Regions from separate parts of the Delftia sp. PE138 genome, predicted to be linked through region 2. Evidence: riboswitches for the same ligand, from Rfam matches in the RefSeq annotation. Region 2 holds a riboswitch; the other holds the start of a gene.
The links. Region 2 has a riboswitch for glycine ahead of HFGMBDPB_RS26930 (D-amino acid dehydrogenase). Riboswitches for the same ligand answer to the same signal wherever they lie in the genome.
Positions count from the first base shown of each region.

Region 1: another riboswitch for glycine. It lies ahead of gcvT (glycine cleavage system aminomethyltransferase GcvT); the one in region 2 lies ahead of HFGMBDPB_RS26930 (D-amino acid dehydrogenase).

Region 1 is NZ_JABEPN010000002.1:164,312-172,105, forward strand. It holds gene gcvP (aminomethyl-transferring glycine dehydrogenase) at 1-1,009, opposite strand, end outside; gene gcvH (glycine cleavage system protein GcvH) at 1,081-1,455, opposite strand; gene gcvT (glycine cleavage system aminomethyltransferase GcvT) at 1,589-2,722, opposite strand; glycine riboswitch at 2,781-2,899, opposite strand; glycine riboswitch at 2,915-3,026, opposite strand; gene HFGMBDPB_RS09680 (fatty acid--CoA ligase) at 3,196-4,800, shown strand; gene HFGMBDPB_RS09685 (LysR family transcriptional regulator) at 4,816-5,745, opposite strand; gene HFGMBDPB_RS09690 (DMT family transporter) at 5,844-6,335, shown strand; gene HFGMBDPB_RS09695 (sensor histidine kinase) at 6,386-7,794, opposite strand, start outside.
Region 2 is NZ_JABEPN010000011.1:101,962-109,755, reverse strand. It holds gene HFGMBDPB_RS26950 (hypothetical protein) at 1-348, shown strand, start outside; gene HFGMBDPB_RS26945 (copper chaperone PCu(A)C) at 445-978, shown strand; gene HFGMBDPB_RS26940 (PhaM family polyhydroxyalkanoate granule multifunctional regulatory protein) at 1,121-2,065, shown strand; gene HFGMBDPB_RS26935 (FIST signal transduction protein) at 2,147-3,382, shown strand; gene HFGMBDPB_RS26930 (D-amino acid dehydrogenase) at 3,415-4,746, opposite strand; glycine riboswitch at 4,840-4,950, opposite strand; gene HFGMBDPB_RS26925 (beta strand repeat-containing protein) at 5,339-7,794, shown strand, end outside.

The DNA of each region.
Region 1 (7,794 bases), on a different contig from region 2:
TGGCCTTTTCGCGGCGGATGTGCTGCTCGCGCGTCTGCAGTGCCAGGCGGTAGGCGGGCTTGCCGTGCACGTCCACGCTCACACCGACCAGGCGGCCGGGCAGGGAGCGCTTGAACTCGTCGCGGCAGGCCATGAAGGCGGCGTGCGGGCCGCCGGCGCCCATGGGCATGCCAAAGCGCTGGGTGGTGCCCACCACGATGTCGGCTCCCCATTCGCCGGGCGGCGTGATCAGGGTCAGCGCCAGCAGGTCGGTGGCCACGATGAAGGCGGCCTGCTTGCCATGGGCCTTGTCCACGTCGGCGCGCAGATCGTCGATGCGGCCGCTGGTGGCAGGGTACTGGGCCAGCACGGCGAAGTAGTCGCCCTCCATCAGCTGGTTCCATTCCTCCAGCGAGTTGGCCAGCAGCACCTCGATGCCCAGCGGCGCGGCGCGCGTCTGTATCACCTCGATGGTCTGGGGGTGGGCATCGCCGGCCACCACGAAACGGTTGCTCTTGCTTTTGACGGAGCGCTTGGCCAGCGTCATGGCCTCGGCGGCCGCCGTGGCCTCGTCCAGCATGGAGGCGTTGGCAATCGGCATGGCCGTCAGGTCGCAGACCATGGTCTGGAAGTTGACCAGGGCCTCCATGCGGCCTTGCGAGATCTCGGCCTGGTAGGGCGTGTAGGCCGTGTACCAGGCGGGGTTCTCGAGAATGTTGCGCAGGATGACGCCGGGCGTGTGCGTGCCGTAGTAGCCCTGGCCGATGAAGCTTTTGAGCAACTGGTTGCGGCCTGCCAGCGCCTTGAGTTCGGCCAGCGCCTGGGCCTCGGTGGCCGCTGGCGGCAGCGCCATGGGCTGGTGGCGCCGGATGGAGGGCGGGACGATGGCGTCGATCAGCGCATCGCGCGATGCCGCGCCGATGGCGCTGAGCATGTGGGCCTCGTCTTCGGGCGCGATGCCGATATGGCGGGCCACGAATTCGGTGGCGTTCTCGAGGGCGGCAAGGGGCTGGGTGGAGGGCATCAGCATGGAGGGACCTGTCTCAAAAGCTGAAAAGCGCCAGGGCGGGCCCTGGCGCCCGTCCTGGCCGGAAAGTGGCGTCAGTTGCTCTGGGCAAAGGCCGTGTAGGCGGCTTCGTCAAGCAGCGCGGCCAGCTGGCCTGCGTCGCTGAGCTTGACCTTGAAGAACCAGCCTTCGCCCAGCGGGTCGCTGTTGGCCAGGGAGGGGTCGTCGCGCAGGGCCTCGTTGACTTCGACGATCTCGCCGCTGACGGGCATGTAGACATCGGCGGCGGCCTTGACGGACTCGACCACGCCGGCCACATCGCCCTGGTTGAAGCTGGTGCCCACGGCGGGCAGGTCGACGAACACCACGTCGCCCAGCGCATCCTGCGCGTGGAGGGTGATGCCGACGATGGCCGCGTCAGGGTTGGCGGCGTTGATCCACTCGTGGTCCTTGGAATACTGGATGCTCATGGCTTGCTCCGATAGAAACTAAAAAAACCTGTGAAAGGCGGTTTGAGAAAGGTCAGTGCGCACTGTAGCGGCATGCGATGGCAGGAAAAACGAATCCGCCGAACTCCATCCACGCCAAGCGCGCAGGCTGTCCTCAACCGCGGTGATAGCGGGGCGCCACGAAGGGCGTGGCCTGCACCTGCATGGGCACGGCCTTGCCGCGCACCATGGCCTGCAGCGTGGTGCCGACGGCGGCGCTGCCCGGCTCCACGTACGCCAGGGCCACGGGCTGGTTCAGCGTGGGCGACAGCAGGCCGCTGGTGACCTGGCCGACCTTGCGGCCGCCGGCATCCAGCAGTTCCGTGCCTTCGCGCACGGGCACGCGCTCCAGGGCCACCAGGCCCACGCGCTTGCGCGTGAGCAGCTCGGGCGACTGCAGCTGGGCCAGCACGGTGGCTGCGCCGGGAAAGCCGCCTTCGCGCTCGCCCCCGATGCGGCGGACCTTCTGCACGGCCCAGTTCAGGGCGGCCTCGGCCGGGGTGGTGGTCGTGTCCAGATCGTTGCCGTACAGGCACAGGCCGGCTTCCAGGCGCAGCGAATTGCGCGCGCCCAGGCCCACGGGCCTGACTTCGGGCTGGGCCAGCAGGGCACGGGCAAAGGCCTCGGCGTGGCTGGGGGGCAGGGAGATCTCGAAGCCGTCCTCGCCGGTGTAGCCGCTGCGCGTGATGTACAGCTCGGCCCCCTCCCAGTCGAAGTGGCCGCCTGTCATGAACACCAGGCCGGCCGTATCCGGCAGCAGGCGCTCCATCGCGGCTGCGGCCTGCGGGCCCTGCAGCGCCAGCAGGCCCCGGTCGAACTGGGGCTCGATTCCGCAGCGCTGGCCGATGCGGGCCTGGATGTGCGCCAGGTCTTCGTGCTTGCAGGCGCCGTTGACGATCAGGAACAGGTCGTCCTCGCGGCGCACGAACATCAGGTCGTCCAGAATGCCGCCCGCCTCATTGAGCAGCAGGCCGTAGCGCTGGCGGTGTTCGCCCAGTCCCAGCACGTCCATGGGCATCAGCGACTCCAGCGCGGCCCCGGCGTCGGCACCGCGCACGCTGATCTGGCCCATGTGCGAGACATCGAACAGGCCTGCCGCCTCGCGCGTGTGCAGATGCTCGGCCATCAGCCCCTGCGGGTATTGCACGGGCATGGAGTAGCCGGCAAACGGCACCATGCGCGCGCCCAGTTCCTGGTGCAGGTCGAACAGCGGGGTCTTGAGCAGATCGGTGGTGGAGGCAGCGGACAAGGAGGGCTCTCTTTCAGGCAAGGAACAAGGCATAACGCCATCCCGGTCCTCCGGGATGTGCTGCCCTGCTGTCCGCTTTACCTGAGAGATTCACCCGCACCTTCCATGCGTGGGGCTTGCTCCTTCGGTGGATGGGGCACACCGCCGTGCCCTGCATCTCTCTCCAGCTAGGAACGCCTGCGGCCGTGGCGGCAGGCGGTGCCAGTCCTTTTGCCTGAGCGTTCGGGACGAACCCTGCGCCTTCGGCGGTGCCGCTGCCTGCGACCGTTGCGGCCGGGCGGGCACTCTCTCCTGACCGGCGCATTCTAGCTGCGGCCAGCGTCCGCGCGGCTTCGGGATTTCCGCGGGCCGACTGCAACTCCATGCGCTTGCCTGCATGGATGCATTTGCAAATTGCATAACTGTCTAAAAAATCTCCTACATTGAGGTGCATCGATATATGAAATCTCGTGAGCGAGAAGGAAGAAGCGCACATGCAGCAGACGCTGGGAGACACATTGGCCTGGCCGGCACGTTACCTGCCGAACAAGGAAGCCCTGGTCGCGTGGGAGGGCGGCGAGCGCCGCGCCTGGACCTACGCCCAGCTCGATGCCGAAGTCAACCGCCACGCCCACGGCCTGGCCGAGCTGGGCATAGGCCATGGCGACGTGGTCGCGGCCTTTCTCTACAACACGCCGGCCTTTGTTTTCACCATGCTGGCGGCCGCGCGCCTGGGCGCCATCTTCAATCCCATCAACTACCGGCTGGCGGCGCAGGAGCTGGCCTTCATCCTCAAGGACGGCGCAGCGCGCGCCCTTGTGTTCGAGCACGAGGGCGGCGAGGTGGCCGCACGCGCCCAGGCCCTGCTCAAGGCCGAAGGTGGCGGCACTGGCACGGGCATCGAGCACTGGATCTTTGCCGACGATGCCCCGGCCGACCCGCTGCCGGCCTGGGCCACGCAGCGCCTGTCCGCCCTGGCCAGTGGCCGCAGCAGCGCGCCGCCCCAGGCCCATGTGCGCGAGAGCGACCCCTGCATCCTCATGTACACCAGCGGCACCACGGGCCGGCCCAAGGGCGTGCTGCATACGCACCGCAGCAAGCTGGCGCACAACGCCCTCATGCACCAGACCATGCAGTTCACGCGCGACGACGTGGGCCTGGCCATGGCGCCGCTCAACCACACGGCCGAGCTGCACACCAGCTTTTTGCCGCGCCTGCAGGCCGGTGCCACCCAGGTGCTGCTGCGCCGCTTCGACGTGACCGAGGCCTGGCGCCTGATCCGCGAAGAGCGCGTGAGCTTCTTCTTCGCGGCGCCCACCATGGTCACCATGCTGCTGGCCGACCCCATTGCCTCGCCTGAGCAGGCGCCCGCGCTGCGGCTGGTGGAGTACGGCGGCGCCTCCATGGCGCCGCACCTGATCCGCGAATGGACACGCAAGGTCGGCAGCGACCTGGTCCAGGTCTACGGCACCACCGAGATGGGGCCCTGCATGTCCATCCTCCTGCCGCGCGAGCAACTCTCGCACGCGGGCTCGGCCGGGCTGCCCTCCATGGGCCATGACCTCATCGTGGCCCGCTTGCGCGAAGACAACGCCCCCACCGACCCGGCCGAGGCCTGCCTGCCCGGCGAGGTGGGCGAAATCCTCGTGCGCGGCCCCTGCATGATGGCCGGCTACCTCAACCGCCCCGACGCCAACACCCGCGCCCTGGCGCACGGCTGGTACCACACGGGCGACTTGGGCCACATCGACGACGACGGCTACCTCTGGATCCGCGACCGCATCGACTACATGATCAATTCGGGTGCCGAGAACGTCTATCCCCGCGAAGTGGAAGACGCACTGGTCGAACACGCCGATGTGCTCGAGGTCGCCGTCATCGGCGAGGCCGACGAGCGCTGGGGCCAGATCGTCGCCGCCCACGTGGTCGCCAAGCCTGGCGCCACGCCCACGGCCGAGGCGCTGGACGCCTTCCTGGTCCACGGCGACCGCCTGGCCGCCTACAAGCGCCCGCGCCGCTACCACTTCCGCGAGGCCCTGCCCAAGACGGCCAGCGGGAAGATACAGAAGCAGTTGCTGAGGGTGGTGGTGGCAGCCTGAGGCTGCGGCCTGCACTTACTTCTGTGTTTGCCCCTGCGCAGTACAGCACTGCGCCATCGAGTTGCGCAGCCACCGATGCATGGCATCCCCCTGCTTGCGCACATGCCAGGCCTGCTGGTAGGCGAACTCGGGCAGCTCCAGCGGAGGAGTGAAGCGGCGCAGCGTTTTGTGGCGGCGCAGGTCACCGATGGCGCGGCTGCCCACGGTCAGCACGAGGTCGGTGCCTGCCAGCACCTCCAGCGCCGCGCTCCAGTGGGGCAGGGCCAGCACCACGCGGCGGCTCAGGCCTTGGGCGGCCAGCGCCCGTTCGATCTCCTCGCTGGCGTCGGGCCGCATGGCCAGCATGACGTGCGGGCGCTGCAGCCAGTCCTGCAGTGACAGCCCGCCGCGTGCCGGCAGCACGGCCTGGTCGGCCACGCTCACGAACTGTTCCTGGAACAGATCCTGCACCTCGATGCCCTCGGGCAGGTCGGGTACGTCGGGGAAGGGTCCCAGGGCCAGGTCCAGTTCGCCATCGGCCAGCTGGGCCAGCATCACCTCGCGCGTGGACTGGCTGATGGCCAGGTCCAGCCCGGGTGCGTGCTGGCGCAGATGCCGCATCAGCGGCGGCAGCACGATGCGTGATGCGTAGTCCGACAGCGCCAGCCGCAGCCGTCCGCGTGCGTGGGCCGGGTCGAACTCCGCCTGTGCCAGCAAGCCGTTGAGGCTGCCCAGCGCATCCGCCAGCGGTTGCACCAGGCCTTGCGCGCGTGCCGTCAGCGCCATGCGGCCACCGCGCCGCACCAGCAACGGGTCGCCCAGGTGCTCGCGCAGCTGCGCCAGCGAATGGCTCATGGCCGGCTGGCTCTTGTGCAGCCGCAGGGCCGCGCGCGTCACATGTTTTTCGGCCAGCAGGGCGTGCAGGGCCAGCAGCAGGTTGAGGTCGATACGGCGCAGTTCATCCATGCCATGAATATAGACCGTGCATACAAATGATTTCCATCAACGTGCTGGATGCGAGAGCATGCAGGCATCGATTGACAGAAGAAGAAAGGTCTTGCCGCATGACAGGTAAAAGCACATTCACCGCCCTTGCTCCCGTGGCCCTGGCGCTGCTGGCGGGGGCCATGCTGCCATTCCAGGCTGCCAGCAATGCCCTGGTGGGCCGTCTGCTGGGCCACCCGCTGTGGGGCACGCTGGTCTCGCTGGCCGTGAGCGTCATGGTCGTGGTGCCTGCACTGTGGGTGCTGCGCGCGCCCGCTCCGGCCATGGCCCAGGCGGCAGCAGGGCCATGGTGGTTATGGATAGGCGGTGTGCTGGGGGCCATCTATGTGGCCAGCGCGGCCGCCGTCACGCCCAGGCTGGGCGCAGGCGGCTTCCTGGTCTGTGTGGTGGCGGGGCAGATCGTGGTCTCGGTGCTGGTGGACCACTTCGGCCTGATGGGCCTGGGCGCACGGCCGGTCAATGCGACGCGCCTGGCCGGCGTGGCCTTGATCCTGGGTGGCGTGCTGCTGGTGGTGCAGGGCGGGACGGCCCGTGCAGCGGCGGCCCCATGAGCGCCGCGAGCACGCCCTGCTTCACCGGCGAAGGCCCGGCCTTGCCCGCGTCAGGCGGGCATGCCCGGCGGCACGGCGGCCGGCCTTGCCGCTGGCGGACATTCCTGGCAGGCATCTGCCGTGCCGGGCAGGAGCCGGCCCAGCCGGATGACAAAGCAGGCCCCGCCTCCGGCAGCCGGCTGGAAGAACGCGTCGCCTGCGTGCAGCCTGGCGATGCGCCTGACCACGGACAGGCCCAGGCCATGCCCGTTGACGTGCCGGGTGGCGCTTGCGCGTTCATAGGGCTCGAAAACCTGTCTTGCCGCTTCGGGTGCAAGGCCCGGACCCTGGTCGCTGACGGAAATCAGCAGGTCACCGGACGCATCGCAGCGGGCGGCCAGGGTGATGTCGCCCGCCTTGGCATATTTGATGGCGTTGCCGACAAGGTTGGAGATGGCGATGCGCACCAGGACAGGGTCGCATTGCCATTGCTGCGGGCCTTGTTCCAGATCCAGTTTCAGGCGATGCCGCCGGGACCAGCCGACGAGCTCTGCAGACTCCTCCAGGAGTTCATCCAATGGCGTCTGCTCCAGTTGCAGCCGGAACGCGCCCGCGTCCAGCCGGTCGTTGATCAGGCAGGTGTCCACCAGGGTCATCAGCCGGCGCGAAGCCCTGCGTATCTGGGACGCCTGCTCGATGAGGGAGTCCGCATCCGTCGTCGGGAACGTCTGCAGTTCGGTCGCGGCGCCGTCCACGATGGTGAGCGGGGTGCGGAACTCGTGGTTGATCATGTTGAAGAACTGGCGCTGTTCCAGCCGCATCTCCCGCTCGCTGTGCAAGGCCGTCTGCAGGGCCTGCTGGGCCGTTTGCAGCTGTGCGGTGCGCTGCAGCACCTTGGACTCCAGCTCGCGCTCGGCCGCCTGGGCGCGTGACAGGGCCTGCATCCGCTCACTGCGCAGGGCGCGCTCCGCCACCCGCGTGCGGTTGGTCACCGCCATTCCCAGCAGGATGGCCTCGGAAACACGCCCGGCAAACCACAGCATCTGGGCCGATGGCAGCGCGACATCGGGCAGCAGGCCCTGGGTTCTCAGCAGGTTCAGGATGCCCAGGGCGGATGGCACGGCAAACGCCAGCGCGCCCGGCAGGTATTGCCACTGCCTTCGGACCACCAGCAGGTACAGCACGAAGACGGCGCCGAACGATGTGGACACCAGGGCCGTGAACACCACGGCACGCGAGATCTGCGCATAGCCACCCAACAGTGCCAGGCCCAGTGCGATGGCATTCAGCCAGGCCACCACGCTGAAGAGGTGCGCAGCCCAGATCCAATGGCGACGGAACTCGAACAATTGGCTGAAAAACACCGTCGCCACCACACAGAAGCTGCAGTAGGCGATGGACAGCGCATGCTGGGGCTGGTCGGCGCCGGGCAGCCACAGGCCTTCGGGCCGGTAACGGAAAGCAGCGTAGGCAAAACCGG
Region 2 (7,794 bases):
CTGCCCTCCACCTTGGCTGCCTGCGCCCGCTGGGCGCTGGGCCTGTGGCTGTGCGTGGCGCTGGCATCGGCGTTTGCGCCGCTGGCGCGCGCCTCGGGCTGGGAGCGCCTGTGCTCGGCCGCTGGCGAATCGGTCTGGGTGCCCTCGCCGGCCGGTCAGGACGATGCCCTTGCCGGCAGCCACGGCATCGACTGCCCGCTGTGCCTGCCCCCGCTGGCGCCGCCGCCCGCCCGGTGCAGTGCGGCCCCGGCACCGCTGGTGGCAGATGCGCAGCCACGGGCGCACCCGGCCTCCGTCCACAGCGTGGCCATGCCGGCCCTGCCCCAGGCCCGCGCCCCGCCCCGGTGACTCCCGGATTCACTCCCGCTTCCTTCGCTTGGCCAACCCTTTTTGCAAGGCACGAAGACCGTGCCGCAATGCATTGAAATTTCTGGAGAAACCGTGATGACACTGCGTCAATGGACCACCCCTTTCCTGATCGCCGCCTCCCTGTCCATGGGCCTGGCCCATGCCCATGCCCATGCCGATGCGGCCCATGTCAAGGCCGACGCCGCCTGGGCGCGTGCCAGCGTGCCGGGCCAGCAGGCCACGGGCGCCTTCATGCGCCTGACGGCCGAGGAGCCGCTGCGCCTGGTGGGCGTGGAGTCGCCCGCCGCCGGCGTGGCCGAGGTGCATGAAATGAAGATGGAAGGCGATGTGATGCGCATGCGCGCCATCGACGGCCTGGACCTGCCCAAGGGCGTGGCCGTGGACCTGAAGCCCGGCGGCTACCACGTCATGCTGCAGCAGCTCAAGAGCCCGCTGCTCAAGGACAGTCAGGTACCCATCACCCTGGTGTTCAAGGACGCCAAGGGCGAGACCTCGCGCCTGAGCCTGCAGGTCCCCGTGCGCGCCATGGCGCCCGGCGCAGGTGCGGCATCGGCTGCGCAGGGCGGCGCGCATGGCGGACACGGCGGACATGCCGGCCACTCCCACTGAGCTTTTTGTCATCCACCGGGTTTGTGCGCAGCGGGCCGTGCATGACTTGCGATGGACTTGGCGTGTGCCTGGGTTAAGCTGAGCGCATGGCCGGTGTGCTTCACCGGCATGTTCTTCCAACCCAGTCCTAGCGAGTGCTGCCATGAGTGATGCGTCCTCCTTCGGTTTCGGCAAGTTCATCCCCGGTTTCGACTTCCTGCAGGGCCTGGCCCAGAGTGCAGGATCGGCCACCGCCCGGCCCCTGGGGCGCCTGCCCGAATGGGTGGCGCCCACGGTGAGCATCGAAGAGGTGGACAAGCGCATCACCGAACTCAAAGCCGTGCAGTTCTGGCTCGACCAGAACGGCAAGGCGCTGGCCGCCACCATCCAGGCCCTGGAAGTGCAGCGCATGACGCTGTCCACCTTGCAGGGCATGAACGTCAGCATGGGCGAGCTGGCGCAGGCCTTCCAGTTCCCTGCAGCCGCAACCGCCGCAGCCACCGCCGCGGCCAAGGGCGCCGCCAGCGCGGGGCAGGGCGACCTTTCGGACTGGCCCATGTCCTCGGCCGCCAGCCGGGCGAGCAAGAAGGAAAAGCCGCAGCCCGAGCCCGCACAGGCCGCTGCCGCGCCGCCTGCAGCCCCCGAGGCGGGCAAGGCCGCCGACAGACCCGCAGCCGCGGAGACTGCGGCGCCCAAGGACGAGTCCGCCCAGGCCGCCGCCATGGGCCAGGCCATGCAGTGGTGGGGCGCGTTGACCCAGCAATTCCAGCAGATCGCCGCCAAGGCCATGGCCGAGCCCATGGCCCCGGAGGCCGTGGCGGCCGCCCAGCGCGCCACCGGCATGGCCGGTGACCTGGCCAAGGCCACCATGGACCACATGGCGGCACAGGCCAGCGCCTTTGCTGCGCAGGCGGGCAAGGCGGCGGCGGTCTCCCCTGCCAAGGCGCCGTCCGCAAAGCCGGCGGCCAAGGCTGCGGCGCAGGCCGAAGCCCCCAGGACCGCTGCCAAGGCTCCCGCCAAAGCGGCTGCCAGGAAAACCGCTGCAAAGGCTGGAGCCAAGGCGCCGGCCGCCAGCAAGCCGGCAGCCAAGAGCCGGCCGGCGCGTTGACCGATCGGGCCGGACCCATGGATGCGCAAGGCCCCAGCCACCCGCAAGCCGGGTGCTGGCGGGGCTAGAAAGAAGGTTGGTATGTCGTTGTTTCCTGTAGGCCATGCCAGCCATTCCGACTGGCGCGCCGCGGCCGACGCGGTGCTGCAGCAGCTGCGCTTGCAGATGGCCGGGCCCGGCCACGCGCAGCGGCCCCGTCTGGGACTGGTGTACCTGTCCCATGCGCATGCCGCCCACGCACGGCCGCTGCTGCAGCATCTGGCCAGGGCCCTGCCCCATGTGGCGGACTGGGCCGGCTGCTCGGCCGGCGGCGTTCTGGCCATGTCGCATGAGTACCTGTCAGGAACCGCGCTCGCGGTGATGCTGCTGGATGTACCGGCCGCCCACTACCGCCTGTATTCGGGCCTGGCGCCCCTGCATGCGCCTGGCGGCGAGGCCGGCTTCACCGCCCATTCGGCCCTGGTCCATGCCGCAGGCGGCCAGCCCGAGCTGGCCGAGCTGCTGTACGAGCTGTCCGAGCGCACCGAGTCCGGCCTGCTGTTCGGCGGCGTGGGCGATGACGGGGAAGATGGCGTGGAGGGCGTGCAGATCGCCTGCCGTACCGAGGATCTGCATGCGCAGCATGCGGACGCGCGCGGCATTTTTCGTGGTGGCTTTTCAGGCGTGGCCTTCGGTGCCGGCGTGCCCTGCATCACGGGCATGGCCCAGGGCTGCGTGCCGCTGGGCGAGGGGCTGGAGATCACCGAGGCGCGCGGGGCCCTGGTCACCGGGCTCGATGGCGATCCGGCCCTGCAGCGCCTGCTGCAACTGCTGGGCGTGGAGCTGGAAGGCAGCGACTGGCAGCCCGCGCTGACCACGGTGCGCAGTACGCTGGCGGCCATTGCGCCGCCGGGCAGGGGCCTGGCCCACGGCGTGCTGACCGAAGAGGCCCAGGTGCTGACCCTGGTTGGCCTGGACCCGCTGCGCCAGGGCGTGGCCCTGTCATCGGCCGTGGAGGCCGGGCATTCGGTGATCTTCTGCCGCCGCCAGGCCCAGGTCGCGCGCCAGGAACTGCTGCAACTGGGCGCTGCGCTGCGCGATGCCGCGGAGCCCGAGGAGGCGGCGCCCGAAGGCGAGGCACAGCCCCGCATCCGTGGCGCCATCTACATCAGTTGCCGGGGCCGCGGCGGCGGCCTGTTCGGCGGCCCCGATGCCGAACTGCGCACCCTGCGCCACGCACTGGGCGATGTGCCATTGATCGGCTTCGTTGCCGAAGCCGAGATCATGGACGCCCGTCTGCACCGCTTCGCCGGGGTGTTGACGGTGTTCACTGCCTAGGCGTCGTACACGTCGTACACGCCGTCCGCACCTCAGACCGCGCGCGGGCGCACCGTGCCTGCGCTGCGATCCGGGTCCATGGCTGCGGCCCCCAGAAAATCGAAATCCACGGCCGGCTGCCTGCCGCTGACCAGGTCGGCCAGCGCCATGCCGGAGCCGCAGGCATGGGTCCAGCCCAGCGTGCCGTGGCCGGTGTTCAGGAACAGGTTGGCGATGGGCGAGCGTCCGATCAGCGGCACATTGCTGGGCGTGGCGGGGCGCAGGCCGCTCCAGAACTGGGCGCGCCCGGTATCGCCGGCGCCGGGGAACAGCTGCTGCACGCGCCGCACGATGGCCTCGCAGCGCACGGGGTCCAGGTTGCGGTCGTAGCCGTTGAACTCGGCCGTGCCCGCAATGCGCAGGCGGTCGCCTTGCGCGCCCGTGTAGCGCGAGAACACCAGCTTGAACTCATCGTCCGTGAGGCTGACCTGGTAGGCCTTGGCGGGGTCCAGCACCGGCAGGGTCACGGAGTAGCCCTTGGCCGGGTAGATGGGCAGGTGCAGCCCCAGCGGCTGGGCCAGCAGCGGGCTGAACGAGCCCATGGCCAGCACATAGGCGTCGCCCTGGATGCGTTCGTAGCGACCATCGGCATTGGTCACCTCCACATGGTCGATATGGCGGCTGGCGCCCGCACCCGTGGTGCGCAGCGCCATGACGTGGTGGCCGTGGCGGAACTGCACGCCCGTGGTGGTGGCAATGCGTGCCAGCTCGCGCGTGAAGAGGTTGGCGTCGCCCGATTCATCCTCGGCCGTATAGGTGGCGCCCGCTATCTGCCCGCGCACATGGGCCAGGGCCGGCTCCAGGCGCACGGCTTCGTCGGCGTCGATCAGGCGGCGGTCGCAGCCCAGGGCCTGCATCTGCTCGGTGGGCTTGAGCGCGCCCTCGAACTCGCGGGCGTTCGTATAGAAGTGCAGGATGCCCTGCGTGCGCTGCTCGTACTGGATGCCGGTGTCGGCACGCAGCTGCTGCAGGGCCTCGCGGCTGTAGGTGCCCAGGCGAACGATCTGCTGGATGTTGTGGCGCGTGCGCGCGGGCGTGCAGTTGCGCAGGAAGGACAGGCCCCAGAGCCACTGGCGCATGTCGGCGCGCAGGCGGAAGAGCAGGGGGGCGTCCTGCCGGCCCAGCCAGCCCAGCAGCTTCAGCGGTGCGCCGGGGTTGGCCCAGGGCTCCGCGTGGCTGACCGAGATCTGCCCGCCGTTGGCGAAGCTGGTTTCGGCGCCGGGCGCGGCCTGGCGGTCGATGACGGTCACTTCATGACCGAGGGATTGCAGATAGTAGGCCGACGTGGTGCCGATCAGACCGGCTCCGAGAACGATGACGCGCATGACGATGCCCTTTCAAAGGCATGTGCCGGGTCACGCGAAAGCTGGCCGCTATGGTCTGGATAGCAGGCAGCCGGCGTCCGTCGTGACGCAGCTGCCGCTCCCCCTGTCCTTGGTACCTGAGAGATTCACCGCCGTCCATGGGAACGGGGCTTGCTCCTTCGGTGCGCCGCACATTGCGTGCGGCGGCTCTCCAGACGGCATGTTGTGTTTGCAGTACGGAACCTGAGCGTGTATGGGAGTTTGCGCCTTCGGTGAGGCTCGGCACCGTGGCGCCCGCCTGCTCTCCTGCAGGGGCGATTCTATGGGGCTTGCGCAGCCAGCTCCAGTCGTATTGGGGATACCACCAGTTACCTGTATGTGGTGTGGCTGATTCAGGGTATTCCCTAGATCGTTCAAGCGCCTCCCTCGTAGCGCTGGTACGAGTCTCTGGTTTCATGTAAAAAAACTATTGAAATAGAAAAAAACATGATTTAGCCTATCGATATGTGCAGTGGTTTGTCAGTGCATGTTCTGGTCGATTGGACCTGCATGGGTTAACCATGGGTTGTCTATATGTCTGATAGGCGACTTACCGTTGCACAGGTGCGGGTCCATGGAAACTGGTCCGTCACTGAAAAAATACAAGCACGGTGAATATGGTTTGTCGAGGGAGGAATGTTTTGCGTCGCAAACCCGACTGAAGGTGTGCCCGCTCAATGGGCAGTGGAGCAGCGCGCAAGCGTTGATGGAAATCCGCCTTTTTTTGATTGACGCGCAGGATCTGCGCGAAAAATTTTGCTTCCAAACTCACCGGCTGCAAGGTGAGTTGTGGGCTCGTGATTCAAATAGAACTATCCGAGGTACGGCGATGCAAATGCGCTGGGTACAACTGATGGCCATTGCCATTGGGAAAATCATTTTCCTGTCATATCTCCTTGAGAGAACGGGGAATATCATGCATGCTCTCAATCGCCTGCCTGGTTCGGCATTTTTTCGCAAGTGGCGTGCAGCGAAGTGCCTTTTCTCTTTGCTGCTGCTTTCATGCGCGGGTATCTCATCCACGGCACTGGCGGCGACCATCGTCTTCACGGTCACCGACAACAGCGACGCTCCCAATGCCAATGCAACGACACCAACCACCTGTGTCAGCACGCTGGGGGGCACCTTTGCTGGCGCATGTACGCTGCGAGCGGCCATTCAGGCAGCCAACTACACGCTGCAAACGCTGGATCCGAGTGCCGATGTTTCCATCGTCTTTGCGCCGACACTGACCACGTCGGTACGAACCATACAGAGCGGGACATCCAAGGATGCGGCGGGAAACCTCCATCCGTATGTCGACAATCAGACGGTTTACGTGCGCTGTGCCAATACATTCATCAGCGGAGCCCAGTCCGGCGCCGTGACGGGGGCCACCAATGCCTGTGGTCAAAGCCAGATGATCAGCGGCGGCGATACGGGCACCACCACTGGTGCCGGTGGTGCCTGGTACTGGCTCAAAGGCACCGTGCCAGCCGGCACGGGCTCGTTGACCATCGATTTCGGGGGAGTCATACAAGTCCAGAACTGGGCGGACTCCCCCTGGGAAACTTTTTATCTTGGTGGGAAGAACATCACGCTCACCAATTCGCCCAATATGACCTGTGGCGAAGCGGTATTCGTCGTTGGCTCCCCGGCGAACAATATCACCATTGATCGCGTCGGCCTGGTGAATGTGGCTCCAACCCCTGCTGGAGAGGGGACGCCGTTCAACTGCGAGCTGTACGCGGAGATTCATCAAGGCGCACAAAACGTATTCTTTACCAATAGCACGATCAATTCCGCGATATGGAATGGAAATTACGGCAATAACAAGGGCTCGGCCATTTCCGTTGCCGCAAGCAACGGTACAGGAGGCACGGTTTCCAACATTGTTGTCGATAATTTCACGGTAACGAATCTGCCCAACCCTATCGGGGGAATGCAGCTCGAGCAGTTCTTCCAGGTCATGTCGAACATGACCGTCAACGGATTGACGATCAAAGATTCGAATATCGCACTGAGCCCGACTGGTGGAAATGCGCCCAGGGCCGTGGTGTCGGTTGATGGAACGATCAACCTAGACAATGGAACTGGTCTTGCCGTGACGGGTAATACCTTCTCGCTGCCTATTGCCGCCTATACCACTTCATCGCCAATGCATGTGTCGGCACCAACGTTGAATACGGCAGCCTCAGGCACGACGCAGGTAGTGACGGTGACCGATAACAACTTCACTGGCGGCGGGGACGGGGTGAATATCGGTGGTACGGGTACGGCACCAGGATTGATTGGCAACAACAAGATGACAAGCCAGTCGAGAAGTGCCATTCGTGTCACTGCGCGTGATTTCTTCAAGATTTCTCAGAACACGCTGTTTTCCGTGCCTGTGGCTGCAAACTCAGGTATCAGCTTGCAGACGACGGCCAATGGACAAACCGGATGGACCCCGACCCTTGGCGTTGGCGCCAGTGACACCGCCGCCTGCACCTGGACATTCAATATCACGGCAAATGCCAATGCGAGCGAGCCGGCACCGTATACGGTGGAAGCCTTTTGGTCGCCGACCGGCGCGGGCGTCAACGATGCGCAGGTCTATCTGGGCTCAGGGACCATGGCCGGAGCCTCGGGAACGCTGACCGTTCCTTCGTATCTCAGCGGCCAGGTGCGAGTCACAGTGACGGACAGCAATTCCGGTGGAGCACAAACCTCGCAGCTTTCAACGGCGGCAAGCGTCACCGGTTTTCCCTGTGCCCTGAAATCCGGCGTTCTGGCGACGACCAACAATCAACCTGTCGGCAGCAGCGACTTGCTGGAGGTCTACATTGTTGATGGCCAAGGCAATGCCTGGACGGGGGGCAGTGACACCGTCACCTTCGCAGCGCCGCCTGCAGGTGTCACGTTCAATGGCGGCTCCGCCGCAGTCAGCTGCACGACCAACTCCAGCGGAAAGTGCGCGTCTCCCATCAATGCCAGCAGCAGTGTCGCCGGAACATTCACGACACCCGTGACCTTGTCGTCGTCAGTCGCTGGTGCCACGTTCTCCAATCT